4 regions of the Lysinibacillus sp. Bpr_S20 genome follow, and region 3 is predicted to be linked to each of the others. Evidence: riboswitches for the same ligand, from Rfam matches in the RefSeq annotation. Region 3 holds a riboswitch; each other region holds the start of a gene.
The links. A riboswitch is a leader RNA that binds a small molecule or an ion and turns the genes downstream of it on or off. The one in region 3 is predicted to bind thiamine pyrophosphate.
Positions count from the first base shown of each region.

Region 1: another riboswitch for thiamine pyrophosphate. It lies ahead of thiC (phosphomethylpyrimidine synthase ThiC); the one in region 3 lies ahead of thiW (energy coupling factor transporter S component ThiW).
Region 2: another riboswitch for thiamine pyrophosphate. It lies ahead of thiT (energy-coupled thiamine transporter ThiT); the one in region 3 lies ahead of thiW (energy coupling factor transporter S component ThiW).
Region 4: another riboswitch for thiamine pyrophosphate. It lies ahead of MWJ95_RS15090 (ABC transporter substrate-binding protein); the one in region 3 lies ahead of thiW (energy coupling factor transporter S component ThiW).

Region 1 is NZ_JALNLQ010000013.1:80,693-88,980, forward strand. Features, by position in the region: gene MWJ95_RS22035 (S-layer protein) at 68-1,690, opposite strand; gene MWJ95_RS22040 (AEC family transporter) at 2,166-3,095, shown strand; TPP riboswitch at 3,308-3,422, shown strand; gene thiC (phosphomethylpyrimidine synthase ThiC) at 3,559-5,337, shown strand; gene MWJ95_RS22050 (hypothetical protein) at 5,534-5,704, opposite strand; gene MWJ95_RS22055 (catalase) at 5,993-7,498, opposite strand; gene MWJ95_RS22060 (response regulator transcription factor) at 7,938-8,288, opposite strand, start outside.
Region 2 is NZ_JALNLQ010000011.1:41,788-50,075, forward strand. Features, by position in the region: gene map (type I methionyl aminopeptidase) at 1-704, opposite strand, end outside; gene MWJ95_RS20695 (hypothetical protein) at 777-929, opposite strand; gene thiT (energy-coupled thiamine transporter ThiT) at 1,182-1,742, opposite strand; TPP riboswitch at 1,873-1,980, opposite strand; gene MWJ95_RS20705 (magnetosome magnetite crystal formation protein family) at 2,105-2,437, shown strand; gene MWJ95_RS20710 (AAA family ATPase) at 2,648-5,728, opposite strand; gene MWJ95_RS20715 (exonuclease SbcCD subunit D) at 5,725-6,882, opposite strand; gene MWJ95_RS20720 (SGNH/GDSL hydrolase family protein) at 7,142-8,080, opposite strand; gene MWJ95_RS20725 (aminopeptidase) at 8,108-8,288, opposite strand, start outside.
Region 3 is NZ_JALNLQ010000002.1:433,007-441,294, reverse strand. Features, by position in the region: gene MWJ95_RS06560 (ABC transporter ATP-binding protein) at 1-670, shown strand, start outside; gene MWJ95_RS06555 (ABC transporter permease) at 660-1,472, shown strand; gene MWJ95_RS06550 (ABC transporter permease) at 1,469-2,266, shown strand; gene MWJ95_RS06545 (ABC transporter substrate-binding protein) at 2,263-3,336, shown strand; gene MWJ95_RS06540 (MFS transporter) at 4,002-5,198, shown strand; TPP riboswitch at 5,265-5,372, shown strand; gene thiW (energy coupling factor transporter S component ThiW) at 5,613-6,113, shown strand; gene MWJ95_RS06530 (EVE domain-containing protein) at 6,179-6,658, opposite strand; gene MWJ95_RS06525 (hypothetical protein) at 6,672-6,995, opposite strand; gene MWJ95_RS06520 (MarR family winged helix-turn-helix transcriptional regulator) at 7,033-7,455, opposite strand; gene MWJ95_RS06515 (VWA domain-containing protein) at 7,819-8,288, opposite strand, start outside.
Region 4 is NZ_JALNLQ010000005.1:262,816-271,103, forward strand. Features, by position in the region: gene parE (DNA topoisomerase IV subunit B) at 1-48, shown strand, start outside; gene parC (DNA topoisomerase IV subunit A) at 41-2,473, shown strand; TPP riboswitch at 2,780-2,889, shown strand; gene MWJ95_RS15090 (ABC transporter substrate-binding protein) at 3,067-4,062, shown strand; gene MWJ95_RS15095 (thiamine-binding protein) at 4,064-4,354, shown strand; gene MWJ95_RS15100 (ABC transporter permease) at 4,354-5,124, shown strand; gene MWJ95_RS15105 (ABC transporter ATP-binding protein) at 5,102-5,851, shown strand; gene MWJ95_RS15110 (TatD family hydrolase) at 5,841-6,590, shown strand; gene MWJ95_RS15115 (aminotransferase-like domain-containing protein) at 6,727-8,145, opposite strand; gene MWJ95_RS15120 (DMT family transporter) at 8,259-8,288, shown strand, end outside.

The DNA.
Region 1 (8,288 bases), on a different contig from region 3:
TTTGAGTTAGATGTAATTTTTATTTGAGATAAAAAAGGACTCTGCTCGGCGCAGAGTCCTTTTTTAGTTAATTTTTTAAACCTGGATATGATGCATTTCGATACCTGATTAAAGCGGTAGATAAATCGTTAGTCGCATTTGTAATTTGGTATTGATACGCATAAGGATCACTTTCTACCACTTTAGCTTGTTGAACAGCGTCTTCTAGGAGACGTCTTTCACTCAGTGTTGTCCATTTTTTGGTAGTTTCAACATCAGTTCCGTTTCCTGTATAAGAAACTTCTACGTATTCATAAATAGAGATAGAATTAATAAGAGATGATAGGCTAGATTTATCTACATTATTCCCATGCGGTCCATACCTATAAGCATTTTTGTAAGTCCAGATAGCATTGTTTAAATTATTTGTAGCATAGACAATATCATTTTGAGTAGAGCTGTAATTATTCACAACTGATTGAGCTGATGAAACAGCTGAAGCTAAAGCATTTCGCTCAGTTGGCGTTGTCCAAGGCATATCATAAGGGACGTTGAAACCATCCCAGGATTCAGCTACATATTGAACAGAATTAATAAGCGATTGAAGTGAAGCCCTATCGCCATAACCATATTTTGATCCATTTTTTTGTGCGGCTTGATAAACGGCTAATGCATTTCTGTATTGTGTAATAGCGTTATTTACCTGTTCCTGAGTGGCGTTAGAATTATTAGCCACCGTTCTAGCGCTGCTTACGGCAGATTCGAATGCTGTACGTTCAGCCTGCGTCGTCCATTTTTCCGTTGTTAAAACATCATTTCCGTATATAGATACGGCCACGTACGGTGGTGTAGCTACTAAATTACTTAGCTCAGTTTTATTCACCACAGGTAATGTTACAGAGGCTTTTTTATCATCTATCTGCACCTTGTTAATTAGATGGCCCGAATCTAATGCCACCTTAGCTCCATGCTTAACGATCACTTGCTCAATTTTACCTTCGCCATAAAGGCTAAAATCTTGCTCAACATCGATTGTCAGCTTATCAACATTAGCGATAACTTCAAATGCTGTAACTTTACCTACTACATCAACTTTAGAAATAGTTTTATCAGCAATCACATTTACTTTTGAACGCTCCATGTTAATGTTTGGAGATTTAATATCTTTTAGGGAAACATTTAACCACTTAATATTTCTCGCCATTAAAGGTTTAAACGTGATTGTATCCCCGATAGCAACGTTATCAATTGTAATTGCCTTCTTCACACGATTTGTTACAATCAGTTCATCTTTAATAGTTACATTTTGAACTTTTACATAATCCGCATTTACAGTTAGGCTTCCGTCAATTTGTGCGTCACCGCCATCAAAATACATCGCTTTATTGTTCGTACCAGATTTAGTAAGTGTTAGTGACGTAATACTTGTAATCTCACCGTTCTTTACGACTATAGTAGCTTCGGCATTTGCCAATACAGTGCTATTTGATGTCTTTAAGAGTGGCTTCAGCGACTGACTGATTTTAAATTGGCCGTTGGATGTACGTACTTTATCTTTAGTGATATTGTTAATGGTAACGGTTTGTCCCTTTGCTTTGGCTGCAGCTACCTGCCCATCAATTTGAATTGAGTGGTTTAAAGACGAATCATTAGAAGCAGCGTGAACAGATGCAACTGGCAGAACTAAGGTTGCCGTAATAGCTGTTGCCATAAAAGTCGATATCGCTTTATTTTTCAAGTAAATCACTCCAATCTTAGTATTTAGTAGATAATATATCATATGTTTCTATATATTGGTATACGAAGGGCATGTTTTACTAAGGTGATAAAAAATAAATGGATAAATAGTCCTCTTTTATATAATTTAGACCTTCTGGGTAATGTGATTGAAATTCTGAAAGCCCTTAAAAATCTACTTAATTCGATAAGTCCTTCAATGTGGTGCGGCCCTCTTTTCGCTATCGATATATTTGAAAATGGAGGGGTGTTGGAGTATTGCTTTAAACGATTAACACGAAGAGCTACCAAAGATTTCAGAGTCTATCAATAATATGAATAGAAATCCAAAAGAATGACAAGAATTTGTAGTTTGCATGAAAGTAAATTATTTTTTACGTAATATAGTAGATGTTGGTTCAGTCCATTGACCAGGTGTAAAAATAGCACTACGAAAGGGGGGCATCACTATGATGTATCTCGGTATGATTTTTTTCCAAATTGTAGCTCCGATATTAGTGCTTCTAGTACTGGGGGCAGTTTTACAAAAGAAATTTCGCTTTAATTTAAAGGCATTATCTCAACTTATTACATATTGCTTCATGCCAGCAGCTGTTTTTGTGAACCTATATGAAACGAGTATAGAGCTGTCTGTGCTTGGTGAGGTTGCGTTATTTATTCTACTTTTCATAGGAAGCCAAATGGTGCTTAGTCACTTTCTAGCAAAGGGACTCAGATTAGTAAAAACAGAGGCAGCTGTATTTAAAAATAGTGTTGTCCTCATTAATTCAGGCAATTATGGTATCCCGGTTGCGCAAATGATTTTTGTGACCCAGCCGATTGGAGTAGCGATTCAGGTCATTCTTGTCATATTTCAAAATATGACGACCTATACTTATGGCTTGTACAATTTAATTTCTTCAACAAAATCGGGCATGTCAATTATAAAAGACTTCCTCAAAATGCCTATTATTCATGCGCTTATTATTGGTGTGGCAATGAACTATTTTAATATCGCTATTCCGCAGTTTGTAAGAATTCCGATCGACCATGTGGCAGATGGCTTTATTGCTATAGCGTTAATAACTTTAGGGGCACAACTATCACAACTTGAAATCAAATCCATGTTCAATAAGATGGTATACATAAGCTGTTTTACACGACTAATCTTAGGGCCTACCGTAGCATTGCTTATCATTTTTGCGCTTGGTCTTGATGGTGTCGTGGCACAATCACTTTTTATAGCTAGTTCGTTCCCGACTTCGCGTAATAGCTCTAGTCTGGCATTAGAATATGACGTAGAATCAGCAACTGCTGCACAAACAGTTTTATTTTCAACCATCGTAAGCTGTATAACGGTGACGATCGTGATTTATGTAGCGGAACTGTTGTTTACCTAACAGCTATAAAAGTCGATAAAAACTGTAATTGTTCCGATAAATCTTCAAAGTGTTCATATAAAAATGAATTCATCACAATAACGTTTCTTGAGGGCCTATGTGCTTGCTTTCTAGAGTCTCATCTGACGCTGACTCTTGGTGAATGTACCAAAAATAATAAAATGAAGCTTCCATCTATTAGCAATATCTGCTACACTAACATCAAACTTAATAGCATTAACTAGGGGAGTCTGATGAGTCAGGCTGAGAGGGAAACGCTTAGAGGTTTCTTGACCCTTTGGACCTGATCTGGCTCATACCAGCGTGGGAAAGTTAACCATTATTGCACTCTATGTTATTTGCAATAACTTTACCTTTACATTCTTAGCCGGATCCAAAATTATTATTTGGATTCGGCTTTTGTTTTTGTTGGGGTTAGCTAGATTCGGTCCTTGTATAAATGTAAAAGGGAGCGAAGTAGTTTATGACAACAGTTAGCGACAAGAATATTACGATTATGTCTAGTTTTGATGGAAGTAAAAAAGTTTATGTAGAAGGATCACGACCAGATATTTTAGTGCCAATGCGTGAAATTGCATTAAGTCCGACGACAGGAAGCTTTGGGGAAGAGGAAAATGCGCCAGTACGTGTTTATGATACGAGTGGTCCATACACTGATCCAGCGTATAAGGTGGATATTACGAAAGGATTGCCAGCTTTACGTAGTGCATGGATTAGAGAACGGGGTGACGTTGAAGAATACGAAGGTCGTACGATCAAGCCAGAAGACAATGGATTCCGTAATGCTGATGATCCACGAATGAAAGAAAACGTTTTTCCGGATTTATCTAGAAAGCCTTTGCGTGCGAAGAAAGGTAAAAATATAACGCAGCTTCACTATGCTCGAAAGGGGATTGTTACTCCAGAAATGGAATTTGTGGCGATTCGTGAAAATATGGACCCTGAATTCGTGCGCTCAGAGATTGCGGCAGGGCGTGCTATTTTGCCATCAAATATTAATCATCCTGAGGCCGAACCAATGATTATTGGACGTAATTTCCACGTAAAAATTAACGCCAATATTGGCAATTCGGCGGTGTCATCCTCTATTGCGGAAGAGGTAGAAAAAATGACGTGGGCTACACGCTGGGGTGCTGATAACATTATGGATTTATCAACTGGTAAGCATATTCATACGACACGTGAATGGATTATCCGTAATGCCGCGGTGCCAGTAGGGACGGTGCCGATTTATCAAGCGCTAGAAAAAGTAAATGGTGTGGCAGAGGATTTAACGTGGGAGGTGTATCGTGATACGTTAATCGAACAGGCTGAGCAAGGCGTTGATTACTTCACGATTCATGCAGGGGTATTGCTGCGTTATGTGCCATTAACGGCTAGTCGTGTAACAGGCATAGTGTCTCGGGGAGGCTCGATTATGGCTCAGTGGTGTTTATATCACCATCAAGAGAGCTTCTTATATACTCATTTTGAAGAAATTTGTGAAATTATGAAAACCTATGATGTTGCCTTCTCTTTAGGTGACGGTTTACGTCCTGGTTCTATTGCGGATGCAAATGACGAGGCTCAGTTTGCAGAGCTAGAAACGTTAGGAGAATTAACGCAAATTGCCTGGGAGCATGATGTCCAAGTGATGGTGGAAGGGCCAGGGCATGTGCCGATGCATCTGATTAAAGAAAATATGGATAAGCAGTTAGAAGTGTGTAAGGAAGCCCCTTTCTATACTTTAGGGCCCCTGACAACAGATATTGCTCCTGGCTATGACCATATTACATCGGCCATCGGTGCTGCAATGATAGGCTGGTATGGTACGGCAATGCTATGTTATGTGACGCCAAAAGAGCATCTTGGTTTACCGAATCGCGAGGATGTTCGTGTAGGGGTTATTACGTATAAAATTGCTGCACACGCTGCAGATTTAGCGAAGGGGCATCCGGGAGCACAGCAGCGTGACGATGCACTATCTAAGGCACGCTTTGAATTCCGCTGGCGCGATCAATTCAACCTATCGCTGGATCCAGAACGTGCAGTCGAATATCATGATGAAACCTTGCCTGCGGAAGGGGCAAAAACGGCGCACTTCTGTTCAATGTGTGGACCTAAGTTTTGCAGTATGAGAATCTCACAGGATATTCGTAATTATGCAAAAGAAAAAGACTTAAATACGACTGAAGCGATTCACCAAGGGATGCAGGAAAAGGCCGAGGAATTTAAAAAAGCAGGCAGTCAAATTTATCAATAATTATTAGAATGGGCTTGTGTCTAAATTAGGCACAAGCTTCATTTTGGTTCATGCCAAAGGTGAGGAGGTGAATGCGGATGTGGTTCCCTTTCTATGGTTGTGCAAACACCTAATTAATGAAGATAAAACCTTCGGCGGGTCACGGATTTTCAAAGGAATGAATTGCGCAGGCACAATTAAAATCCGGACGCATTGTTTATCTGCGTGGAAGTGATGCGTTGATATAAGTTGATTGGAGTGGAGGCTGGGCGACTCCTTGGGGATCAGCGATAGGGGAACTAAGGCTAAGAGCATCACATCCTGTGATAACGCCTTCGTGACCAACATCCTGCTGCTGCCGCTGCGTTAACACTACGCTTTCGCGCAAAAAACATCTGTTGCCCCGACGCCCCCAGGAAGCTTTGCTCTGTGCGAAAGCGTAGTGTAACGAAGTGACAGCAACAAATGTTTTCTGTAGCGAAAGCGAAGCGTCAGCAACAAATGTTTTATCTGCGCGAAAGCGAAGCGGCAGCGGCAAAGCGCCCAGTCGGAACGGAAATCAACCACACATTATAGTGATGAATCCTTATTTTGTAATTAAGATAAAAAAACTCCATGTGAAGATGCCTTCACATGGAGGAAAAGTTGGATTTGGATATCAATAATAAGTGGAGAATTAAACGTTTGTTGCTTGTTTTTCGTATGGATTTGAAAGGTCCATACCTTCTAATGAAAGACCCATAGCTTTTGCTACACCCTCACCATATGCTGGATCAGCTAAATAGCAGTGAAGGATGTGACGACGTTTGATGAACTCTTCAACTGATGCCATATCATTAGCAGTATTTTCGAATAGGCGTTGTTGCTCTTCGGCAGTCATTAGGCGGAATAGTTTACCTGGCTGCTCGAAGTAGTTGTTGTCATCTTCACGGAAGTCATGGATACCGGCATGACCGTCAATACGTAATTCAGGCTCTTTATAGTCTAAATTATGCTCCCATTCACCATAGCTATTTGGTTCGTAACCTAAAGTTGAACCAAGGTTGCCATCGAAACGCATAGCACCATCGCGGTGGAATGAACGGAATGGGCATTTTGGTGCGTTTACAGGAAGCATATAGTGGTTTACACCTAAACGGTAGCGTTGTGCATCTGCATACGCAAAGATACGACCCTGTAACATTTTGTCTGGAGAGAAGCTAATACCAGGGATAATGTTAGATGGGGCAAATGCAGCTTGTTCAACTTCAGCAAAGTAGTTGTCCGGATTTTTGTTTAACTCGAATTCACCCACAGGAATTAATGGGAAGTCTTTTTTATACCATACTTTTGTTAAATCAAATGGGTTATACGGTAATTCTCGAGCTTGTTCCTCTGTCATTACTTGAATGTACATTTTCCATTTAGGGAAATCGCCTTTTTCAATTGCCTCATAAAGATCGCGTTGTGAAGATTCGCGGTCATTACCGATTACTTCAGTAGCCTCAGCACCAGTTAAATTTTTAATGCCTTGCTCTGTACGGAAGTGGAATTTAACCCATACGCGCTCATTTTCGGCATTAATAAAGCTATAAGTATGAGAACCGAAACCATGCATGTTGCGGTATCCAGACGGAATACCACGGTCAGACATGACGATTGTTACCTGGTGAAGCGCTTCAGGTAATGAAGTCCAGAAATCCCAGTTTGAATTCGCGTTTTTCATATTTGTACGTGGGTCACGTTTTACAACGTGGTTTAAATCTGTAAAGTGTAAAGGATCACGGAAGAAGAATACAGGTGTGTTGTTACCAACTAAATCCCAGTTACCTTCTTCAGTATAGAATTTAAGTGCAAAGCCACGAATATCGCGCTCAGCATCTGCTGCACCACGTTCACCTGCAACTGTTGAGAAGCGTGCGAACATTTCAGTCTTTTTCCCAACTTCTGAGAAAATTTTTGCTTTTGTATATTTAGTAATATCATGCGTTACAGTGAAAGTACCGAATGCACCTGAACCTTTAGCATGCATACGACGTTCAGGAATAACTTCACGATTGAAGTTTGCTAATTTCTCAACTAGCCATACATCCTGGAGTAATAGAGGACCACGAGGACCTGCTGACATTGAATCGTGGTTGCTTACTACTGGAGCACCACCTGCTGTTGTAAATCGACGGCTACGATCATTTCCGTTTGTCATATTAGTTTACCTCCTAAAGAAAATTGTGAGTCAAACTCTTCATCAATAACTATAACAAATACAAACTAGAATTGCTAGTAAATTATAATCATTATCGTTAAAGAATTCTTATAGTAAGATATAAACTATAAATATATGCTAGATTTATAGAATTTATGAATAGTTTTTACCACAAATTTAGTTTTTCTAAACGTTTTCGAGAATTATTTGAATAAGTTATAAAGAAGAGAGAGAACAAGAATAAAAGAAATTAAAAAGAATTCTCTTATTTATTTATTATTATTGAAAATAAAATATGTTAATTGAAAAAATATTGATGGCAATGAAGACTAGGAGACTACCGGTCCTCTGAAGCAAGCTAGTAGAGGACCGAAGGATGAAGCATAAAAACACTTTCTCCCAAAGCGCAAGTCGAACGTAAAGAATCCATTGAGCCCATTTACGCTTTACGATAACGATGAGGCGTAATTCCGATGTGCTGTTTAAAAATTTTAATGAAATAATTCGAATCATCAAAACCATTTAAATAGGCAATTTCACTAATAGCAAAATCCGTTTCCACAAGCATCTTTGTAGCATTATGAATGCGGACCTGCTGTAGGTAGCGCTTCAATGGCAAGCCTTGCTTCTTTGAAAAAATGGTACTTAAATAATTGGGGCTAATCCCTAATTTATGGGCGACGAAAGGTAAAGATAACCCACTATCCTGAAATTGTTGGTCGATAATTTCTATGGCCAGTTCTACATAGTCAGCCCGTTTTTCCATTCGTGCCTCACGAGCTAATTCAAT
Region 2 (8,288 bases), on a different contig from region 3:
ATTGAATGCTCAATTTGAGCAACGAATGATTTGTCAGGCGTAACGAATGTCCATCCGTCACCAGCTTCTACAATATGCTCCGCTTTCGCTGAGATAAATGGCTCGACTGCAAGCACCATGCCCTCTTTCATAATTGTAGAATCCCATGCATCATAATAGTTTAAAATGTGGTTTGGCTCATCGTGTAATGAACGACCTAAACCATGACCTGTTAGATTCATAATCACTGTTAAATCATTTGCATATGCTTCACGTTCAACAGCTTTACCGATTTGGTTTAATTTTGATCCGGCTTTTACTTTTGTCATCGCACGATCGAAAGCACTTTTGGCTACGCGACATAGCTTTTCTTTATCCTCATAGCCTTCACCTACTACAAATGAAATTCCCGTATCAGCAAAGTAACCATTTAATGAACCAGATACGTCAATATTGACGATATCTCCTTCTTTAATCACTCGTTGACCAGGAATACCATGTGCAACTTCCTCATTAACACTAATGCAAGTGTATCCTGGGAAATCATACTCCCCTTTAGGTCCAGAAACCGCTCCTGCCTCAGCAAACATTCGGCCAGCGATTTCATCTAATTCAAGAGTTGTTACACCTGGTTTTGTAGCAGCCTTCATTGCCTCACGAATTTCAGCACAAATACGGCCAATTTTTTTAAAGGCTTCAATCTCTTCTTGCGTTTTTACAATCATTTTTAACGTCCCTTTCATCTAATATCTCTATTTAATATAACATAACTTTTTATACATAAAACGCTAAACGCTTTAAATATTATATGCCGTCATAAATTGTAAAGTGCTGAAAACAGGCTTATCTCCATAACGTGGAGTTGATTTCCGTTCCGGCTGGGCGCTTTGTAGCTGACGCTTCGCTTTCGCTACAGATAAAACATTGTTGCTGTCGCTTCGCTTTCGCACAGAGCAGGGCTTCCTGGGGGCGTCGGGGCAACAGGATGTTGGTCACGAAGGCGTTATCACAGGACGTGATGCTTTTAGCCTTCGTTCCTCTATATCGCTAATCCCCAAGGAGTCGCCCAGCCTCCACTCCAATCAACTTATTTACATGACATACATTTTAATATATGCAAGTCCTAACTAGCTAAAAAAGCAACAATCTTTCATTCAATTCAATAAAAATAAAGCCCTCCACTCATGTGAAGGGCAAAATAGTTATGATTTTCGTTGCATTAATTGAGGTGCTGCTGTAAATAACAGGACGCCGACAACTGCTGTTAAAATCGTTGCTGGTAGCATATATGTTCCATTATAGATAATTGAATAAATCCACGCATTTTGATCACCAGCATACTCTTTGAAAAATACAGCGCCTCCAATAGTATGTGCTGCATAACGTAAAAAGCCTGCTAATACAGTCCCTAAAATAATATAAAGCGCCATTTTCTTTTTGTTTAAATCTTTTGCAGCCTCAAGCACCGGTCGACGCACAACGGCCGCTAAGCCTACTACTGTAAAGGCAATGCCATAATCTAGCGTTCCTTGAAGCCAATGCACTATTGTAGCACCAAACATTGTTTGCATTACACCAATGAGTAAACCCGTTGTCATGCCTGGAATAAGGCCCCATCGGAATGCTATTAAAATTATTGGCACCATCACTAGACTAACAGAGCCTCCTTGTGCCCATACTTTAAAGGAAACCTGATCTAGCACAAGACCAATCGCTGCGAATATCGCAATCTCCACTAGCATTAAAAGTTTTTTACTGTCCAAAAATATTCTCTCCTTTGTTCCGATGTAGGATACAAGAGCAGGAATAGAAATCAGTTGGCAAATATGTCCCTACCTGGCATCAATAAAGATAAAAAAACGATGCCAGGACAGAGCCTCACATCGTAATAGTGTCGGTTTCTATCCACATCCCTACGCAAGCGTTAACTTACAGGTTCAAAGAGTCAAGGCATCACGTGCCCAGTCTCAGCTGACATCATCAGCCCCCCTTGTGGTCGTTACATCTTAATTTAGTTGAACAACCTCATTGTACGCAAACACTGTTATGATTACAACCTCTTCCACAAAATTTTTTGAAACTTTACTGTTTTTCATGCGTAAATATTAAAAAAGGAGGTACTACTATGGAGAACCAAAAAATTTTATCTGCCTTTAGTTATCTCAGTATTTTATTCGCACCGTTTATTGTGCCATTAATCGTTTACTTTGTTGCAAAAGATAGCGATGTAAAGAGTCACTCTATTCGAGCACTAATATCACATTTAATCCCAGTCGCTTTCGGAATTATTTTATTTGCCGTCTTTATCTTCTCAACTTTAACATTCAACAATCTTGACCCTGATTTAGGTAGTAATAAGTTTCTTATCATTTGGTTAGTTTCATTCGGAATTTACTTTCTTGTTTCAATAGGAGTTGTCATCTGGAACATTATACAAGCTGTTCGCGTTGTCCGATAAGTTTCATTCCAATCTCACCTTGAACGGAAAGTACTAAAGGAGCTGTTATTTTGTGAAAGTATCTAAAGTTGTTAAAGTCGCCGTAAAATTAGCACCTATCGCTATCCCAATTGTAAAAAAAGTAATCGCTGCAAAGAAAAGAACTAATCCTAACGTAACTAAAAAATGATAAAGAGGCGTTTTTCCACACAATGGAAACACGCCTCTTTGTTATTTCACTTCAAAATATGTTTGACTATGACCGTTCATTGCTTTTTCAACATGCAACACAGCAGGCATTGTAGCTTTTAATTCCGCAACGTGTGAGATGACTCCAATCATACGTCCGGAATCTTGTAAATCAATAAGCGTATCAATCGCCTTATTTAACGCTTCTTCATCAAGAGAACCAAAGCCCTCATCAATAAACATCGTTTCAATGCGAATATTACCTTGAAAACTTTGAATGACATCTGCCATCCCAAGGGCAAGACTTAATGATGCATTAAACTTCTCTCCCCCTGATAATGTTTTAACATCTCGTAATTGATCCGTATAAGCATCATACACATCTAGTCCAAGCCCACTTTGCTTAGCATGCTTTTCTAAGCGATCTGAACGCCGTAGCTCAAATTGACCGTTAGATAAATGATAAAGCCGGACATTTGCTGCCTCTGTAATTTTATCTAAATAATTGATTTGAATATAACGCTCAAAGGATAGTTTTTTCACATTTTGCCCATTTAGCATTGCATACAGTTCCTTAACTTGTCCCGCCTCTTTTTCAAGTAAACGAATCTCCTGTTCGGTCTCCTCAACTTTTTCGATAAAGTCCGCACAAGCCTTCGCAAATCTTTCCATTTGTTGCAATACTTTAAAGGCTTCTTCATAGGTTACACGAAGCATCTCTAACTTTTCTTCCATTGCCATTAAATCTTGTTTCTCTTGGCCTTTTAGATGCTTCTCTCCCTCAGTAATTTGTACCTGTAATGTATGGATTTGTAGTGCATACTCATTGCAAGCCTTCCTTAAAGCTTCTATTTGCAACACGCTTCGCTTCCCAGTAGCAAATTCTTCATAGCTTTCAAAGCCTGCTTCGGCCATACTTACTGAAAATTGCTCGCGCTTTTCATCCATTTTCAGCTTTAATTCCTCAAAAGCTTGTTTTGCTATTTCTACGGTCATTCTAGCATTATTCGCCGCTTCCTTGGCAGATTGTAAGTTTTGTTGACTGAGATTCCAGGCAGTTTGTAAGGCAATCTTTTGTGAACCTATATTCGCAATTTCCTGCTTTAATGCTTGTAACGTCGTAAGGTTTTCTGGGATATGCTTTTGCTGCTCTTCCACAATTGCTTGTTGTTTCGTTAATTCCTTCGTCTTCTCAGCTAAATATTGCTCTAGTTTTATTTGCTTTTCTTGTTGTTGTTCCATTCGTGCACGATGATCCTTTTGTTGCATACGTACATCAGACAATTGATTGTTCACTACTTTTAAGATTGTTATTTGTTGTTCTACGTTTTGCAAGGAAGCTACAATTTGTGCTTGATTGGATTGTTCAATCTCATTCATTTTTAACTGTCCGAGTGCTTCTTGTAGAAGATGCTTTGTAGAATTTAATAAAGCTTCTTTCTCTATAAACTTGCGCTCATCAGTACTTGCCTGTCCTCGTAAATCTTCTACTTGCGCTAATTCGATCATCTCTAATTGTTCACGATGTGTTTCGAGATGTGTTGTACTACCGCATACTGGGCAAGGATCTCCGTCCTTCAGTTGCTGTGCTAAAATACTTGCCTGACTCGCAATCCATTGCTGCTCCAACTTTTGAAGAGCTTGCCTACTTTCTTGATAATGGACATTAGTAGTGACTACTTCCTGCTCCGCTGTTTCAACTGCTCTAGTATATTTCTCAACTTGCGCTAATAATGATACTTGCTCTTTAAGCTTTGGTAGCTGTTCTAAATAACTTTCATATGGCTCCAGTTGTTTTTCATACTGTTCAATTGTTTTTGTTAGTTGCTGAACTTGCTTTTGTCCAGCTTCTACGATTTTACGATTATCTTCTACTGCTAGATTTGCAGTTGCAACATATTGTTCAGCTATTCGCATTTGCTGCAAATTATTTTCATATGCCTCGAATGTTGGTAATAATACTTGCAACTGTATTTCATGTTGTAGAATTTGCTGACGTTCAGGTTCTTTCGCCTCTTCAACATTAAACTTTTCTTGTGCTATTTTTAACTGAGCTTCTGCGTTTTGTTGCTCTGTGATAGCTTGCTGATAGGATTGTTCTTTACGATTTTGCTCGGCACGTAAATCGATGCATTGTTGCTCAAGTGCGACAAGTCGTTGTGCTTTCTCTGCTAAAGCAATTTCACGTTCTTTTGCGCTATATAAAGCTTGTTCTTCCAGCAATGCTTGTAGGCGTTTCTGACGATTAGCTTGCTCATCAAATTGTTCATTTAATGTTTTTGCTATACTATAAAATTCTTGCTCTTTTTGATGATGCGCATAAGCTTCTTTATAGCGCTGCTGCTCCAATTGTATACATTCCGTATAATAAGTTTGCTCCTCTTCCAAAGCCTTCTTCAACTGATGCATATTTTCAGTATTATTCGTAATGCAAGTAAATAAAGATGATGAACGCTGTGGTAAAGCCCCAGCAATTTGGCCAAGGAGATGCTCCTTTAATTGTTTAGCACGCAATAAATCACTTTCCGCTTCTTTTCGTTTTGCATCAAGTCTTTTAGTCATGGCACCAAAGCGGTCTGTTTTAAAAATTTTGCGCAAAATCACTTCTTTATTCGTAGAATCTGAGGTTAGTAGCTTACGAAATTCTCCTTGTGGTAGCATAACAATTTGACTAAACTGATCCTTTGTAAGGCCTATTATGTCCTGAAGCTTTTTATCTACCTCTAGCGTTTGCTGCTTTTCTACAATACTATAATCAAGCGTGTCTCCTTTGATTTCAGCCAGCTCAATTTTCTTACCCGTAACACTTTTGTTTTTTGCTTTAATATGACCTGGCTGACGTAAAATTTGATAGACTCTATCATGCATTTCAAAAACGAGCTCTACAGCCGTATACACATCATCGTCCGCAAACCCACTTCGAAGCATAGCAGTATCCTGACGATCTTCACCGCTACCGGATCCGTAAAGTGCATAGCATATAGCATCAAAAATCGTCGTTTTCCCGGCACCTGTTTTTCCGGAAATCGCAAATAGGCGATGTTCACCAAGCTGTTGAAAATCAATAACCTCTGTATTTTTATATGGACCGAATGCAGTAATTGTTAACTTTAAAGGCTTCATTTTACTGTCTCCCGCTCCTCATCTAATAATTCTTGTAGCATCTCTGTAAATAGACGCTCTGTATCTTGATCTGGCTGTACGCCAATGATATCTGTAAAAAATGATCTAAATAAATCGATGTCTTCTACCTTCTCTGTCTCAAGCGCCTGAATTTCATGCGGTACCTCTTGGCGTATTACTTTACGCTCAACATGCATCGCATGAGGAAACACTGTACGAATACGTTCCATCGGCGAAGTTACTGACGTTGTATCTGTTAAGCGTACAAATACATAATCATCACTTGGCGGCAGCTGCAATATATCATCCATTAAGCCCTCCACCACACGTAAATCCCGTCTTGCTATAAGCTTTCGCTTTGTGACGTTAACTTCTCCCTGCTCATCTAGTTCAACTATTAAAAAACCCTTCTCATGTAAGTGCTCAGATAATGAATACTTCAATGGAGAGCCAGCGTATCGTATCGTTTCATTCAACACAAAATGCGCTTTATGCAAATGTCCAAGCGCTGTGTAATTAAAAGGCTTAAATAACGCTGCATTTATGCAATCCGAGCCGCCTATTGATAAAGGTCGCTCAGAATCACTCGTATTCGCTTCCTCTTCTCCATACTTCGTCACAAAGGCATGTCCAATAAAAACATTACGCTTTGTAGTATCTATACTTTGCCCAATATGCTCAATAATTCTTTCCATCGCATCTTGATGAGAACGAATGGAATCATCCTCTAAAATTGTCCGTACTGAAGCCGGTTCTGCATAAGGTACAAGATGAAAATGTACTTCTCCATACTTATCATGTAAAACTACCGGTGCATGTTCTTTCGTAAATTGGCCTTTAATATGTAAACCACTATCACTCATTAAACTACTGCCAAAATTCAATCGACCTGCACTATCGTGGTTCCCTGCAACCGCTAACACAGGGATTTTTTTATCGAGCACTATTTCCGCCAAAATATCATTTAGTAAATTCACTGCCTCAATCGGGGGCATCGAACGGTCATATAAATCACCTGCGATAACGATAACATCTGGTTTTTCCTCATCAATGGCTAGCATAAACTGCTGTAAAATATAATGTTGATCCTCGGTCATATAGACGCCTTGTACAAGCTTTCCTAAATGCCAATCTGCTGTATGAAATATTTTCATTCTTTGCGCCTCCTGTCTATTTCATTTTATCATGGCTGATGGATTGATTGTTTTTCCTTTTATTAGTTTGATAAAGGTTCCTCATCCCAACGTGGGGAACTGACGGGGCGGGCTATCCGTCGCTCTGAGGGTTCTTTCCGTCGCTTCGGCAATTCTATCCGTTGCTCCGGATTCCTTTCCGTCACTCCGACAATTCTATCCGTCGCTTATATTTTTATAGATATTCAATATAAAAAAGAGCATCATCGCCGATGCCCTGTTACAAATATTTAAAATGTTCTTTAATAGCTCTCGCCTTCTCTAGAAAAGAAGTATAGCCAATAAAACCTTGAATGACGCGTGCAGTTGGAGTTGACTGTTCTTTTTCTACTTCTTGTTCTTCTTGTTTCTGCTGTACCTTTTTCTGTTGCTCTAAAATCTGTTCAAATGAAATAGGGTTCGGCTTAGGCAATTCGTTTGAAGAAATGGCTAAAGCTTTATTGCCAGTGTATTCTCGCAAAAATGCATTGGCCATTTGACGATAGCCTTCAAAATTTGGATGTACGTCAGAAGTATTGGGTAAAAGGTTTGCAGCGTTTAACCCAAAAGCATCATAGACGTCTACATAAACTGCCCCAGCATGCTCTGCCTGTAGCTGTAAAATCTTATTTAGCTTTACAAGTTGTGCATCTGTGCCTACCTTTTGCGTAGCGTGAGCGTTTGGATAAGCAAAATAATAGCCCATTACATAGACCTTTGCTTTAGGGGCTCGCACTTTTAACTCCTCTAAAATCTCCACCATATTTTTTCTGGCAACGTTTAATGCGAAATCCGTTTGGAGCTGCGAAAAGGATAATGTACCGGCAGCAGGATTGACCTGGACTAGCCGCAGTAAATCGTTAGCACCTGCCGAAACGGTAATAAGTGTGGCATTCGCTAGTAAGTCATTTGCTTCCTCTGATTGTACTCGTTTTAAGACATCAGCTGTTGTAAAGCCTGGGAAAGCGAGCTCCTTCGTATAGGAACTCAGTTGCCCTGTCATCCCCAATTTCATGGCGATTAAATCACTGTAGCCTGTATCAATCTGTTGATAAGGTGTTTGCCCAGCGGCCAAGGAATCTCCAATTGACAAATAGTTTTCAGTCTGAGCAAAAGCAGATGAAACACTAAACGCCATCATGAGTATAACTGTACCAATTAAGCCGAGTAATTGTTTCATCTGCCCTACTCCTTTCTTATTGGGAGCTTAAAATGCCCAGCTACCTTTACGGAAAATTGGCTCGACAGTTCCATCAGGTAAGATCCCGTCAATGTCCATCTCACCGCTACCAATCATAAAGTCCTCATGTGTTACTGAAATATTTGCACCTAACGCTTCAAGCTGACCGTTTTCTAAATCTCTTCCGCCTTCTAAGCAAGTTGGATAA
Region 3 (8,288 bases):
TGCAATCGCTCGTGCGATTGTCAATGATCCTGAAGTCATTTTACTCGATGAGCCTCTTTCTGCTTTAGATTTAAAGTTACGTACAGAGATGCAGTATGAACTACGAGAGTTACAACAACGACTTGGGAAAACATTTGTATTTGTCACACACGATCAAGAGGAAGCACTTGCGATGAGTGATGAAATCTTTGTTTTAAGTGAAGGTGAAATCCAACAATCTGGTACACCAGTAGATATTTATGATGAGCCAATTAACCGCTTCGTTGCTGATTTTATTGGTGAATCAAATATCGTTCCTGGCGTGATGATTGAAGATTTCAAAGTAGAGTTTGCTAGTAAAGTTTTTGAATGTGTTGACCAAGGTATGAAGCCAAACGAAAAAATTGATATTGTCATCCGCCCTGAGGATTTAGAAATGACAACAATCGATAAAGGCAAGCTTGTCGTTAAAGTGGATACTCAATTGTTCCGTGGGGTGCATTATGAATTATCTACGTATGACAAAGATGGTAATGAATGGCTCGTGCATTCATTGAAAAAAGCTGAGGTAGGGACAGAAATTGGTTTAGACTTTGATCCTGAAGCAATTCATGTAATGCGCTTAAATGAAACAGAAGAAGAATTCGATAAACGTTTAGAGGCGTATGGGGACGACGAAGATGCAAACTAAGACTTCGAAATCAGCCTTATTTCCTTATGTTTTGTGGATTGCATTTTTCGTTATCGCGCCGATTGCACTTGTTGTTTACTATTCCCTACTAGATATACATGGCCATTTCACGCTCAATAACTATAAAGCATTCTTTACTTCTGTCTATTTAAAAATGACATTAAGTTCATTCTGGTATGCATTTTTAATTACGTTCTTTACGTTACTTGTTTCGTATCCAACAGCTTATTTTTTAACAAAAACGAAATATAAGCAGCTTTGGCTTTTACTAATTATTATTCCTTCTTGGATTAATCTATTGTTAAAAACATATGCCTTTATCGGGATTTTTGGCTTGTACGGCCCATTAAATGCATTCATTGAAGTATTTGGTTTTGATCCGAAGCAAATGCTATTCACTGACCTTAGCTTTGTGTTCGTATCCGTTTATATTTTTATTCCATTTATGATTTTACCGATTTTTAACTCATTAGATCGTTTAAATCCGGCTCTTATTTATGCAGCACGTGATTTAGGGGCATCTGCCTTTACTACATTCCGTCGCGTAATATTGCCTTTAACAATGGACGGTGTTAAATCAGGTATTCAAGTTGTGTTTATTCCTGCATTATCACTCTTCATGATTACTCGTTTAATTGCAGGAAACCGTGTGATTACACTTGGTACAGCGATTGAACAACAATTCCTTGTAACCCAAAACTGGGGAATGGGTTCAACAATTGCTGTTTTCTTAATTTTATTCATGGTCATCGTTATGTTAATTACAGGACAGAAAAAGGATAAAGGAGGTCGCGTACGATGAAAAAACTATCTGCTACAGCAAGAGTGTATTTAGCGATTGTTTTTATCGTTTTGTATGCACCTATCTTCTATTTAATCTTCTATTCGTTCAATAGTGGCGGATCGATGAATAATTTTGAGTCCTTTACATTAGAACATTATAAAGCTGTGTTTGAGGATTCACGTCTACTTGTCATTTTAATTAATACAGTCATCGTGGCATTACTCTCTGCATTGATTTCTACAATCATCGGGACACTAGGGGCTATCGGCATTGTCACTGTAAAAGATTCGAAAATGCGCAATACCCTACTTTCTTTAAACAATGTATTAATTGTTAGCCCAGATGTCATTATCGGTGCAAGCTTTTTAATTTTATTCACAATGATCGGTATTAAATTAGGCTTTACTTCTGTGTTATTAGCACACGTAGCGTTCAGTGTTCCAATTGTTGTATTGATGGTTTTACCGAAACTATTAGAAATGAACAAATCATTAATCGATGCTGCATTAGATTTAGGCGCGACGAAAAAAGATGTCATGATGCGTGTTATTTTACCGTATATTCAACCTGGTATTTTCGCAGGGTTTTTCCTTGCCTTAACGTATTCCCTCGATGATTTTGCGGTAACATTTTTCGTGACAGGTAACGGCTTCAGTACATTATCTGTTGAAATTTACTCGATGGCACGTGCCGGTATTTCCTTAACGGTTAACGCTATTTCTGGTTTAGTATTCTTTGTAACAGTTATCGTCGTAGTTGGCTATTACTTCATTACAAGCCGTGCTAGTAAAAGAACGGGGGGAACTCAATGAAGCAATTAATTCAAGCGACAATCGCAATACTTGTCGTTTCCGCCCTATTATTCTATGCTGCTAATGCCCTAAGTGCTGGTGGTGGAAAAAGTGGTAAAGATACATTAACTATCTTTAACTGGGGAGAATATATTGACCCCGATTTGCTAAAGCAATTTGAGAAAGAAACAGGCATTCACGTCATCTATGAGACGTTTGATTCAAATGAAGCCATGATGACAAAAATTCAACAAGGCGGTACAGCTTACGATATTGCAGTACCTTCTGAATACATGATTGAAAAAATGAAGGAAGAAAAATTACTTGTTCCTTTAGATAAAACGAAAATCCCTAATTTTAAAAATATCGACCCCTATTTTTTAGATTTACCATTTGATGACGACAATAAATATTCTGTTCCATATTTCTGGGGAACAGTCGGTATTGTCTATAATCCTAAGCTCGTTGGAAACCTAGACTTCTCATCTTGGGCGGACTTATGGGATCCTTCGTTAAAACGTAAAGTCTTTTTAGTAGACGGTGCACGTGAGGTGATTGGTATGGGCTTAAACAGCCTTGGCTACTCGCTCAATTCTTTAAATAATCAAGAGCTACGGAAAGCTACTGATAAACTAATCACATTAGCGCCAAATGTTAAAGCCATTATCGGGGATGAAATTACACCGCTGATGGTTAATAATGAAGCTACTGTAGCACTCACTTGGTCTGGTCAAGCAGCAGATATGTTGTCAGAAAATGAAGATTTAGACTTTGCTGTACCAAAAGAAGGCTCAAACTTATGGTTTGATAATATGGTTATCCCAAAAACTTCAAAAAATATAGATGGCGCACATGCTTTCATTAACTTTATGCTGAAAGCTCAATCAGGTGCTAAAAACGCTGATTATGTAGGCTACTCTACTCCTAATATTGCAGCGATGAAGTTAATGGATAAAGAAGTCGTATCTGATAAGCGCTTCTACCCATCTGAAGAGCAACGTAAAACATTAGAAGTTTATAAAAACTTAGGTCCTGATTACTTAGGCAAATACAATGAGCTTTTCTTAGAATTTAAAATGAGTATTCGCTAAACCCAAAACTGAAAACCTTAAAAGCGCAAGAAATCAATTTTAGAAAAGTTGATTTCTTGCGTTTTTCTGATGTTATATTTTTTAATTTTTCAGGTGTGGGATTCTAATTATTAAAACAAATACTGCACCCAGTTTCCCCATAGAAGTCTACCATTAGCTAAACGAAAAAAAAGAGGCTAGGATACATCGCTTTATTACTATAAATTAGAGTGTTATGTAAGAAAGATACATTCCGGGAAGTGGTTGATTGGAGTGGAGACTGGGCGACTCCTTGGGGATTAGCGATAGAGGAACGAAGGCTAAAACCATCACATCCTGTGATAATGCCTTCGTGACCAACATCCGTGCTGCTGCCGCTACGTTGCACTACGCTTTCGCGCAAAAGACATCTGTTGGCCCGAGACCCTGGAGCGAGCAACGCGAGTGAAGCGGCTCATCGGACGCCCCTAGGAAGCTCTGCTCTGCGCGAAAGCGAAGCGTCAGCGGCAAATGTTTTATCTGTGCGAAAGCGAAGCGACAGCAACAAAGCGCCCAGTCGGAACGGAAATCAACCACTTGTTTTGCCGGAAGGTCATCTGAATTCTTATTTCAGACTTATAGTCAATAGCAAACCTATAAACCTTGTGGTAGACTGTAGTATATTTTAATAAAGAAAGGGGTATTCGATGACCCAGCAGAAGTCTAATAAGGCGGCTTTGTATATTTTAATGTTTAATATGTTTATCGCAATGGGGAGTATTGGTATTATTATTCCTGTCATGCCTGATTATTTAAAACTATTTGGTGCTGCAGGACAAGTACTTGGCATGTTAATTGCGACGTTCGCTTTTGCACAATTCGTATTTTCTCCTATTGCTGGGAATCTTTCGGATCAGCACGGTCGAAAAAATCTCATTATTTTCGGTCTTATAGTAACGGGGCTTGCACAAATTGGTTTTGGGCTTTCTACTGATGTATGGATGCTCTTCTTAGCACGCTTTTTAGGTGGCCTCGGATCTGCATTTGTTGCGCCCCCTATAATGGCTTTTGTGGCAGACGTCACAACATATGAGGAACGAGGAAAAGGTATGGGTATGCTCGGGGCAGCAATGTCCTTTGGTTTTATGATTGGACCAGGTATCGGTGGATTCCTCTCAAAAGTTAGTTTGCATTTTCCGTTTTATACGGCAGGCATTGCAGCGATCTTAGCAGCTATTTTATCGTTTTTTTTATTGCCTGCTACTAAGCCGAACACAGCGCAAAGAGCACAGAAGCGGGATAATCTTGCTAAGCAGATGGCCCGTTCAGTCCGTATGCCTTATTTTGTGATGTTAATTATCATGCTTGTATTTTCTTTCGGAATTGCTAATTTCCAAACAACATTATCGTTATTTGTGACTGACAAATTTAATTACACACCTACTGATATCGCTATTATTTTAGTTGTGGGTGGCGCTTTTGGTGTTGTTGTACAAATGTTTATTATTACACCGCTGTTTAATCGCTTCGGCGAAATGAAGGTAGTATTAGTCAATTTATTTATTGCAGCCGTTTCGATTTTCTTAATATTATTTGTATCTGGTTTTGCATTTATTTTGATTGTAGCGACAATCTTCTCTACAGCTACGACGTTGATTCGTCCAGCTGTCAACACATTGATTTCAAAGATTGCCGAGAATGAACAAGGCTATGCAGCAGGTCTGAACAATGCGTATATGAGTCTTGGGAATATGATTGGACCAGCTTTAGCAGGTATATTATTCGATTGGAATATGAATAGCCCTTATATTGTCGGAGCTATTATTTTAATGGCTTGCTTTTTCCTTGCCCTTATTTGGACAATGAAAAAAGCACCACATCTTATGCATCCTGATACAAAATAGTCTGAAAAGTTATTGACTATTTCTAGTAGTATGCTACATAATTATGGGGATAACTGACAAATGAATTTTTACCACTAGGGGAGTCTTTAAAAGGCTGAGACGTATATGGTCATATACGGACCCTTTGAACCTGATCTAGTTCACACTAGCGGAGGGAAGTGGCGACACTTGCTTTTTACTATGTAAATGCAGGGCCGCTTCCTATTGTTTTTAGGAAGCGGCTTTTTTTCTGGTTTTTATTGTTATTGTCGGTTTTTTGCGCTTTAGCGGCGGAACTTCTATGTTTAGCGGCGTTTTTCGTGCTTTTTGCGGCGGAACTCACACCTTTAGCGGCGTTTTTCATGCTTTTTGCGGCGGAACTTCCGCATCTACCGGCGATCACTATTAAATTCATATTTCAGAGGAGTGGAAATTATGTCAATTCGAAAGTTAACAATCATGGCCTTATTAGTAGCAATTGCCGTAGCAGGTTCTACCTTCGTTTCAATACCAACGGGAATTGCGCGTGCCTACCCTGTACAGCATGCCATCAATGTTATTAGTGCTATCATTCTTGGACCAGTGCCTACTGTTATGGTCGCCCTCGTCACAGCCATTATTCGGATTTTAACAGGTACAGGTTCATTATTAGCTATACCAGGCAGTGTTATCGGTGCACTGTGTGCAGCTCTTGCCTATAAATATAGCGGCAAGCAATGGCTAGCAGGTGTCGGCGAAATGTTCGGGACAGGAATTATCGCCTCACTCATTGCAGTACCTTACGCACATTTATTTATGGGGACATCCGTTGCTGCTTTATTTTTCATGCCTGCTTTTTTAACCTCAAGTACTATTGGTGCTGTATTAGGCGTTGTCATTGCTAGCAATTTGCGAAAGACAGTATTTGTAACTAACCTTAACACTTTACTTAAATAATGATTATGCGTTACTTTCTTTATGGCAATAAATTAAGAAAGTAACGTTTTTTATTCTAAACAAATTCAGCCATACTTCAATGGTAATCCCATTTCATGTGCAATTAATAAAAAATCTTTTTTGCTTATTTCAAAATGACCAAACCTGAATTTATAACCATACTTCGATGTATCTTCTACAAATTCCAAATAATCTAAGATCCTTTTTATTGGCACAGCTTTTGCATCTTTATAAAAATCTATATCTCTTCTATAAGGGATAAAATTTTCTGCCATTTGGAACTCGTATATTTTCTCGTCTTTTACTCTTCCAATTGCGGTAAACGCTCTTATAGGCTCGTTACCATCTAGACTTTTTTTAGGAGAATAATAGATAATCCAATCTCCTTTTCTCATTCGTTTCAAAGGTCTTTCTTTGCCATGGCATAGCTGGCTAAACCCTCCATCAACTCCTTTTTGCACATGATTGAGAGATGCTACGCCAATCCAATATTTCGTGTCTCTTTCAGGCGTGGGAAGAGGATTTCCTTTAGGATTTAATGACATGCTTCAGTCTCCTTTATTTTGGGATCATTGTAAATGATTTAATTTTTTCATTTTCAAGAATCAACCTTTCTTCCAGAAATACTGGGTTTGGTAAACCATCCCAAGTAGTGGAAACAATTGCCCTACATTCTAGATCATCGCCTTCAATATTTTGGATCGTTAATTTAAAGCCTTTCGGCATAGGTGACATATAAAAGTTCTGTATTTCTTTTCTGCCTTTAAAAATTTCACCTTTAAAATTTTTCAATTCCCCGTGATCTGCATACATGTCAGATAAATCCTGACCCTCTTCTTGTGCTCTTTTTAAATACTCTTTCATAACCTCTACTGCTTTCATCTGTCATCACTCTTTCTAATTGATAAGGTTTTAAGCACTATGTACGATTTTCATATACTTTTGTCAAAATACTTTTCAACTGCTCTTTTTCTTCCAATGAAAGTAGTTGTAAAACTTCATTCTCAGAAATCGCAAGGGTCTTCATTAATTCTTCTGCCAAATTTTCACCTTGTTCTGTAAGGCAGATTAAATTCTCTCTTCTATTTTCTTGATTTTTTTCCCTATAAACATACTTTTTTTCTTCTAAATCATCGATAAAAAAGCGGACACTATTTTTATCCAGCTTTAAAATCTGCCCTATTTGAATTTGGCTAAGTTTCTTTTCTTTTACAGCAATCATGATCCCGACTTCTCTCGATTTCATTTGAAATTTTTCGTTGATATATTTCTCGAGATTTTCCTCTAAAGCCTCGGCTAATTTAAAGCTTAGAAAACCAAAAGAATTCATAATATTGGTCATGTACGATCCCCCACAAAAATTTATAGTACGTAAAAATGATAGTAATATTTTATTACTATCATCAATTATTACACTTATATACATTATTTACAAGTAAAATTTTACCTGTCTCAGAAAATTTGCGCATCTCTTTAGAAGGTGGATGTCGATAAAAATTAAAAGTTGGGTGATAAAACGCCAAAGTTAGTCGATAAAATTTAAATGTTGGTCGATAAATTGCGAAAGTTCGTCGATAAAATTTAAATGTTGGGTGATAATCGCTGAAAGTGTTAATACTAAAAAGTTGATTGTCATTTTTTTAGATAGAATGCAAAAAAACGATGGCTCATAGCTTAAAAACCCATGAACCACCGTTTTAACTTACTAATGTCGTTTTTTCATGCCCTTTAATAGCTGGGCAACATTTGTGTCCTCTGCCTGTATTTGTTTTTCCTCTACAGGTGATTCTTTTTTCTTTGGTCTTGTTAGGAAGCTCCAACCGAAGCGTCGAATCGTAATATCAATAAAGAATAGTAGCATTCCTGCTAATAAAAGCCATGTTGCAATATTTTGACGTTCCGCTCCTTTTTTCGTAAATTCACGGAATACTTCGCTCGGTTCCTTCAATACGGAGCCGCCTGTTTGCTTTGTCAGTCCCTTGACAAGCTGATCATTCACTGGACGTAATTCATACTCAGCACTATAAGGTACACTTAAGCCTGCCTGGTAAATAGCCTGTTGTTTATCGGCTATGCGGAAGAAGATTAGTCCTGGTTCTGCTTGTACGACTGCTCGAACTTGTGATGCTGAAATTGTTTCTAGCTGCGTTTCAAGTTCTTCACCCGCCTCATTGA
Region 4 (8,288 bases), on a different contig from region 3:
ATTTTAGACAATGAATTCATCCAACAAGAGGAGGACCAACATGAGTAGTACTGAAAAGTTTCAAGATTTACCTTTAGAAGAAGTCATGGGTGACCGTTTTGGTCGCTATAGTAAATATATTATTCAAGACCGCGCGTTGCCTGATGCACGTGACGGTCTTAAGCCTGTTCAACGACGTATTTTATATGCAATGTTTACGGAGGGCAATACGAACGACAAACCATTCCGTAAATCAGCAAAAACGGTCGGTAATGTTATCGGTAATTATCACCCTCACGGTGACAGCTCAGTCTATGAAGCAATGGTCCGCATGAGTCAGGATTGGAAAGCGCGTCATATGCTTATTGAAATGCACGGGAATAATGGTTCTGTTGATGGTGACCCACCGGCCGCGATGCGTTATACAGAGGCAAGACTTTCTGCTATTGCAGCGGAGATGCTACGCGATATCGGCAAGAAAACGGTTGAATTTGTACCAAACTTTGATGATCAGGATATGGAGCCAACTGTTTTACCAGCGCGTTTCCCGAACTTACTAGTCAACGGCTCAACGGGTATTTCGGCCGGCTATGCAACGGATATCCCTCCGCACGCACTTGATGAGGTGCTAGACGGTGTTCTTATGCGCTTAGATAACCCTAATACGACTGTTGATGAATTAATGACAGTCATTAAAGGGCCTGATTTCCCAACTGGTGGTATTATTCAAGGTGTTGATGGTATTAAAAAGGCATACGAAACAGGTCGCGGTAAAATCATCGTGCGCGCGCAAGCAGTTGTTGAGCCCATTAAAGGCGGCAAAGAGCAAATCGTTATTACTGAATTACCATATGATGTTAATAAAGCGAATCTTGTAAAGAAAATCGATGAGCAACGCGTAGATAAACGCCTTGAAGGAATTTCGGAAATTCGTGATGAATCGGATCGTACTGGCCTACGTGTAGTGATTGAACTGAAAAAAGATGTGCCTGGACAAGGGATTTTAAATTACTTGTTCAAAACAACTGATTTACAAGTAGCCTATAATTTTAATATGATTGCGATCCATAATCGTCGTCCGACAATGATGACATTGCCATTGTTACTCGATTCTTATATTGCCCATCAAAAGGAAGTCGTAACGAACCGCTCCATTTACGATTTGCAAAAGGCTAAAGATCGTTCGCATATTGTGGAAGGCTTGATAAAGGCGTTGTCCATTTTAGATGAAGTCATTGCAACCATTCGTTCTTCAAATGATAAACGCGATGCCAAAACAAATTTACAGGAGAAGTTTGGCTTTACGGAAGTGCAATCAGAGGCTATCGTGAGCTTGCAATTATACCGTTTAACGAATACGGATATTACTGAATTACGTGCTGAACAGGAAGAGTTAAATAAATTGATTGCGAAGCTAGAAGGTATTCTTAATAGCGAAGCAAAACTTGTACGTGTCATTAAACAAGAACTACAGGATATTAAAAAGCGTTTTTCAGAGCCACGTCGTTCAAAAATCGAACAAGAAATTGAAGAAATCAAAATTACATTAGATGTCCTTGTGCCAAGTGAAGAGGTCGTTGTGACAGTTACAAAGGATGGCTATATTAAGCGTACATCTACACGCTCACATGCAGCTTCGAATGGTCAGGATTTTGCGATGAAGGATTCCGATTATTTATTATATGAAGCAAATTTAAATACACAGCATCATTTACTATTATTCACAAATCGAGGCAATTATATTTATCAGCCTGTCCATGAACTACCTGATATTCGATGGAAGGATCTTGGTCAGCATATTTCCAGTATCGTGCCGACTGGGGAAGATGAGTCTATTATTGCTGTATACGGTTTTGAAACATTCGAACAGGCCAATACGTATATTTTAACAGCTACGAAGGATGGACAAATTAAACGCTCCCCTGTAGCTGATTATGCTGTTACACGCTATTCGAAACCAATCAAAACGATGAATGTTAAGTCAGGCGATGAAATGATTTTTGCAGACATTGTGACGGACGAGGCAGAACTAATGTTAACGACAGATACTGCCTATGCGATTCGTTTCCCAATAGAGGAATTGCCGGTAACGGGTGTCAAAACAGGTGGCGTCAAAGGGATTACGCTGAAAGATGGAGAAGCATTAGTCGGCATCAATGTTTTACCGCCAAATGACACGGCCTATGTTGCGATTGTCACACATCGCGGTGCTGTGAAGAAAATGAATGTTGCCGAAGTAGAAATGACAAGTCGTGCAAAACGCGGCTTAAAAGTATTAACAGAGTTAAAAGCGAACCCACATCGTATCGTGGCTGTCAAAAAAGTTACTGATGAGGAACAGCTTACAATCGAGACGGAAAAAGGCGTACAAGAGATTCTTGATGTACAAGCATTAACCCGAGCAGATCGCCACTCCAACGGCTCCTTTAAAGTAGATATTGCGACAGACGGTGCCATTTCACATGTCTTTACAGTCAAAAAAGAAGAGAAATAAAATTCGTTTATCTAGCCCATGCTCTTTTTGAGAGCTGGGTTTTTTTTATTTGTTTTTTCAGCTGATAAACTAGGGCAATCGCTGATAAACTTCTGATATTCGCTGATAAAGTAACAGAATCGCTGATAAACTCCCAATTATCGCTGATAAAGAAAATTTCATCAATGGACTGGTCTATGTCAGAAAATGGAGTTTTTGAAGATAGAGATTTATGCTGTTAAATTTATATTTACTGCGCAATCGGTAAACAGAGCCTTGTCATTTCCGGATAGTTATGGGTATAATAATCATCGAAAAGTTCATATGGAAAGAATGTAGGGGGGCTGGTGTTGCCAGCTGAGATTGTGTCCGATAGATGCTGACCCTTTGAACCTGATTTGGCTCGTACCAGCGTAGGGAACATCTATTCAAAAAAAGAAAGTTTTTGATACTGATTGTATAACGTCTGGGAGGAATCCTAGGCGTTTTTTATGTTTTTCGGACTTTTTGATGCATGCACAGGCCTTTCGTATAAAAAGACTATGAATACGCTTTCTTCTGGTACAGACATTCATTCATGAACACTTTCACACTACTTACTTGGAGGATTCGGCATGAAAAAATGGTTATTGGTCCTAATGGCTGCACTTTTCACATTAGCGAGTTGTAGCGAAAAAGAGGCTAAAAAGGATGCTAATGGATTAACAAAAGTATCGGTGGTTCTTGATTGGACACCGAACACAAATCATACAGGTTTATATGTCGCGGAAAAACTGGGTTACTTTAAGGAACAGGGCTTAGATGTTGATATTGTATTACCTGGTGAAGCGGGTGCAGATCAGCTCGTAGCGTCTGGGAAGGCTCAGTTTGGCGTAAGCTATCAGGAAGGAATTACTCAGGCGCGTGTGCAGGATGTACCTTTAGTATCGATTGCAGCGATTATTCAACATAATACTTCTGGCTTCGCATCTATCGCATCAAAAGGTATTACATCACCAAAGGATTTTGAAGGTAAAACATACGGTGGCTGGGGTGCACCACTTGAAAAGGCTGTATTACAGTCACTTATGCAAACAGAAAATGCGGATATTAATAAGTTAGATATCGTCAATGCAGGCGATTTAGATTTCTTCACAATGATGAAAAAAGATATTGATTTTGCATGGATTTATTATGCATGGACAGGTATTGAAGCAGAACTTCGTGGTGAAAAGCTGAACATGCTTTATTTAACAGATTATAGCAAGCAGCTAGATTATTACACACCTGTACTTGCTACAAATGAAAAAATGATGAAGGATGATCCTGAGACGGTAAAAGCATTTGTCGCTGCTGTAGCAAAGGGCTATGAGTATGCAATAAATCACCCTAATGAAGCAGCTGATATTTTACTAGAAGCGGTTCCTGATTTAGATAAGAATCTTGTGCATAAAAGTCAGGAATGGCTAGCAGATAAGTATCAAGACGACGCTACACAATGGGGTGAGCAAAAACTAGCAGTCTGGGAAAACTACGCGAAATGGATGGCCGACAACAAAGTTTTAGAGGGCGAGTTTAACGCAAAACAAGCATTTACAAACGACTTTTTACCGAAAAAGGAGACAAAGTAATATGGCAAACTCATTAATAAGTGTACAAATTATCCCGAAAACTAAAACATATGAAGATGTGATCCCCTTTGTCGATGCAGCGATTGCGGTTATTGACGCATCAGGGGTGAAATATGAAGTGCATCCGTTAGAAACGACAATGGAGGGCGAGCTAACGACTTTGCTACAAATTATTGAAAAAATGAATGCTAAGATGGTTGAGCTCGGAGCAATCAATGTTATTACGCAAGTGAAAATTTTATATCAGCCATCTGGTATTACAATGGATACGCTAACGGAGAAATACAAGTGATGAAGCAAGCTTTCAAACAAGGAAGGACGATAATTTTTATCGCCTTCCTCTTATTCATCTGGGAACTAATTGTCCGTTTTGCTGATATTCCACATTGGCTTTTGCCTACACCGAGTGCCATTTTGAAAGAAGGTTCTCAATCGTATGAGACGTTTGTGCCACATGCTTTAGCGACTGTTCAATTAGCACTTCTAGGCCTTGCCATTGGCATATTGTGTGGACTAACCGTTGCCGTATTATTACATCGTTTTACGTTCGTTCGGGAGTTATTTTACCCTATTCTCATTATGTCACAGAATATCCCTGTACTCGTCCTTGCACCGCTATTGATCATTTGGTTTGGTTTTGGTTTATTGCCAAAGCTTATTATTATTTGTCTTGTGTGCTTTTTCCCTATTGTTATTTCAGCCATGGATGGCTTTCGTCAAACTGCGCCTGAGCTGAAGCATTATTTTGAAATGATTGGTGCAACGAAGGCACAAACTTTTTGGAAGCTTGAATGGCCCTATGCGTACCCATCGATTTTTTCGGGCATAAAGATTGCGGCAACTTATAGCGTAATGGGGGCTGTCATTGCGGAATGGTTAGGTGCGAAAAAGGGGATTGGTGTCTATATGACATTGGCACAATCTTCATTTAGAACAGACCGTGTATTTGTAGCGATTTTTGCCATCGTATTTTTAAGTTTACTATTATTTAGTGCGATTCGATTAATAGAAAAATTTGTTGTGAAGGGGAGAGGATTTCATGCTGAGCATTCAAAACATTGACAAATCCTTTGATGCTCTTCCGGTCATTTGTAATTTATCTTTTGAGGTGAAGGACGGGGAATTTGTTGCAATTATAGGTCCGTCAGGTAGTGGAAAAAGTACACTCTTTCAATTAATTGGTGGTGTTACTTCTATTGATGCAGGTGCTATTTTATTAAACGGTACAGATATCCAGCAAACAAGAGGAACGATTGGCTATATGCCTCAGCAGCCATGTCTATTACCGTGGCGTACGATAGTAGAAAATATCACGATAGTGGATGAGCTTCAAGGAAAACCAAATGTCAACGATGCGAAGGAATGGTTAGACAAAGTGGGACTCGCAGCGTTTGAACATGCGTATCCTAATGAGCTGTCGGGTGGCATGCAACAGCGGGTATCGTTTATTCGCGCCATCGTTAGTAACAAACCTATTTTGTGCTTAGATGAGCCATTTTCTGCACTGGATGAGTTTACAAGGCTTGAAATGCAGGCCTGGCTTTTATCAATTTGGGAAAAATATCGAAAATCTATATTGTTCGTTACACATAGTATTGAGGAAGCTCTCTTTTTAGCGGATCGTATCATTGTACTGACGAAGCGGCCGGCGACGGTGAAAAAGGAAATTATCGTACCGTTTGCAAGACCACGACAAGAAGAAATTCGCCATTCTGCTAGCTTTACGGCATTGAAACAACAGTTATTCACGTATTTAAAAGAAGAAAAGGATGAGGCGAATGTTGATTGATGCACATATTCATTTAGATCAGTATGAGGAAAATGAGGTTCCTGCTTTACTAGAGGAAGCTGAACATGTAATTGCCGTTAGCATGAATCTTCCATCATGTGAGAAGACGTTGAAGCTGTCGAAAGCCTACGCAAAAGTAAACGCAGCGTTTGGCTTTCATCCGGAACAAGCTTTACCTAGTGAAACGGAGGAAGAGGCCTTATTTGGTTGGATTCGCAAACATGCGCATGACATGGTGGCAATTGGCGAGGTAGGGCTGCCTTATTATTTGAGGCAGGAACAGACTATTGATGATCATCCGTATGTGGCATTGCTAGAACGATTTATTGTATTGGCAAAGGAATTGAATAAACCGATTGTCTTACATGCTGTTTATGAGGACGCGGCGATTGTTTGTGATTTGCTAGAAAAACATCATGTAACAAAAGCGCATTTTCATTGGTTTAAAGGCGATGAGGAAGTGGTTGAACGGATGATTTCTAATGGGTATTTCATTTCTGTCACGCCTGATTGTACGTATGAGACTGAAATTCAACAACTTATTAAACAATACCCAATCGAGCTCATGATGGTAGAAACAGATGGACCATGGCCGTTCGAAGGTACTTTTGACAATAAACGAACATCACCTTGGATGATGGATCATTCGATAGAGGTTATCGCATCGATAAAAGGGCTTACAACACAGGAAGCGGCACACATCATTACAAGAAATACGACCACATTTTATCATTTATAGCGAATTACGCAGCTGTTCTTTAAAAGAACAGCTGTGTTTTTGTTTAAAGTATCAGAATCGCTGATAAAAGAGTTAGAATCGCTGATAAAACGCCAAACATCGCTGATAAAAATATTAGAATCACGAAAGGCCCCCGTCACTTTGAGAGTGATAGTGCCAATGTAACAAACTTTTTTACCCCTTCACGTAGTTGTTTTTCATTTGTATAAGAATAGCTTAGACGTATCCAGGATGAAAGTTGTTTCAATGGATCACAAATTTGACCTGGTACAAAGGATATAGAGTTTTCGATACTTTTGGTTAATAATAACTCTGTTGGAATATTATCTGGGAGTTGCACCCATAAATTAAGACCTCCTTTTGGACTGGTCCATTTCCAATCTGTTACTGCTAGTTCTTTCTCCATGATTTCCTTACGAATCTGTAGGGCAATCCGGATTTTCTCCAAGTGCTGCTGCAATCTTAGTGATGAAAAGTAATGGAGAAAAACTTTCTGATTGAGAAGTGGTGAACCATTATCGGCTAACGATTTTACTGTTAGTAGTGATTTCATTAATGATGATTGACAAATAACAGCTGCAATTCTCAAGCCAGGTGAGATATATTTGCAAAAGCTTCGGATATAAATGACTGTCCCAGCAGTATCATATGTGTAAATGGGTGGTGGCGGGGCATGATCAAAATAGATGTCGTGATAGGCGTCGTCTTCAATTAATAGACATCGATATCGTTCAGCTAATTCTAATAATTTTTTGCGCTGATCAACTGAAACAGTGTAACCAGTCGGGTTATGGAATGTTGGGTTGAGATAAAAAAGAAGTGGTTTATATTGTTTCATATATAATTCAACCTGCTTTAAATCGTACCCGTCTGGATGGATATCAACCGTTACAATCTGAGCTCCTTGTGCTCTAAAAATATCAATCGCAGCACTATAGCTAGGACGTTCAAATAAAACGACGTCATTTGGCTTAATGAAAGTTTGAGCAATTAAGTGGATCGCTTGCTGTGAGCCAGAAGTGATTAACAGATCATCTGCATTGAGATGAGTTTTATACTGATTGATAAAATATTGAGTAAGTGTTTCACGTAGCTCTAAATCACCTTGCACAGTTGAGTAGGTTGCAAGAACTTTTGGATAAAGATCAAAGACTTTCTTTACGTAATCTGAAAAATAATGATTAGGCAAAAGATTTGGATCAATTAATGCCTGAGAAAAATGATAGGAAACCGGTGTTTGATGGATTTCAGATAAATGATTTTTTTGTACGTATGCAGAAACAATTGGATTGTCCAGATATAGATATTCAGGATTTTTTGTCTCATTTGATTGGACAAAATAGCCTGCTTTATCTTTTACATAAACTTTGTCATGCTGTTTCAGTAATTGATAGGCCTTTAATACAGTTAATCGATGAACATTCATTTCAGATGCTAATTGCCGGACGGAGGGAATCTTTTCATGTTCTTTCCATTCTTTACGTTCTATTTTGTGCAGTACATAATCATAAACCTTCTTAAAAAGATAATTTCCATTTTGAATCGCTTTGCTCACATCGATTCCTCCTATTCAAGACGATTGTACCACGATCTAATCTAATCTGTTCTATCCTTTTCAATCTGTTCTATTGTCTTTCTTTTATGATAGAAAAAAAGGAGGAGTTTTATTTGGTTATGATTAATTATTTCTTCATGTGT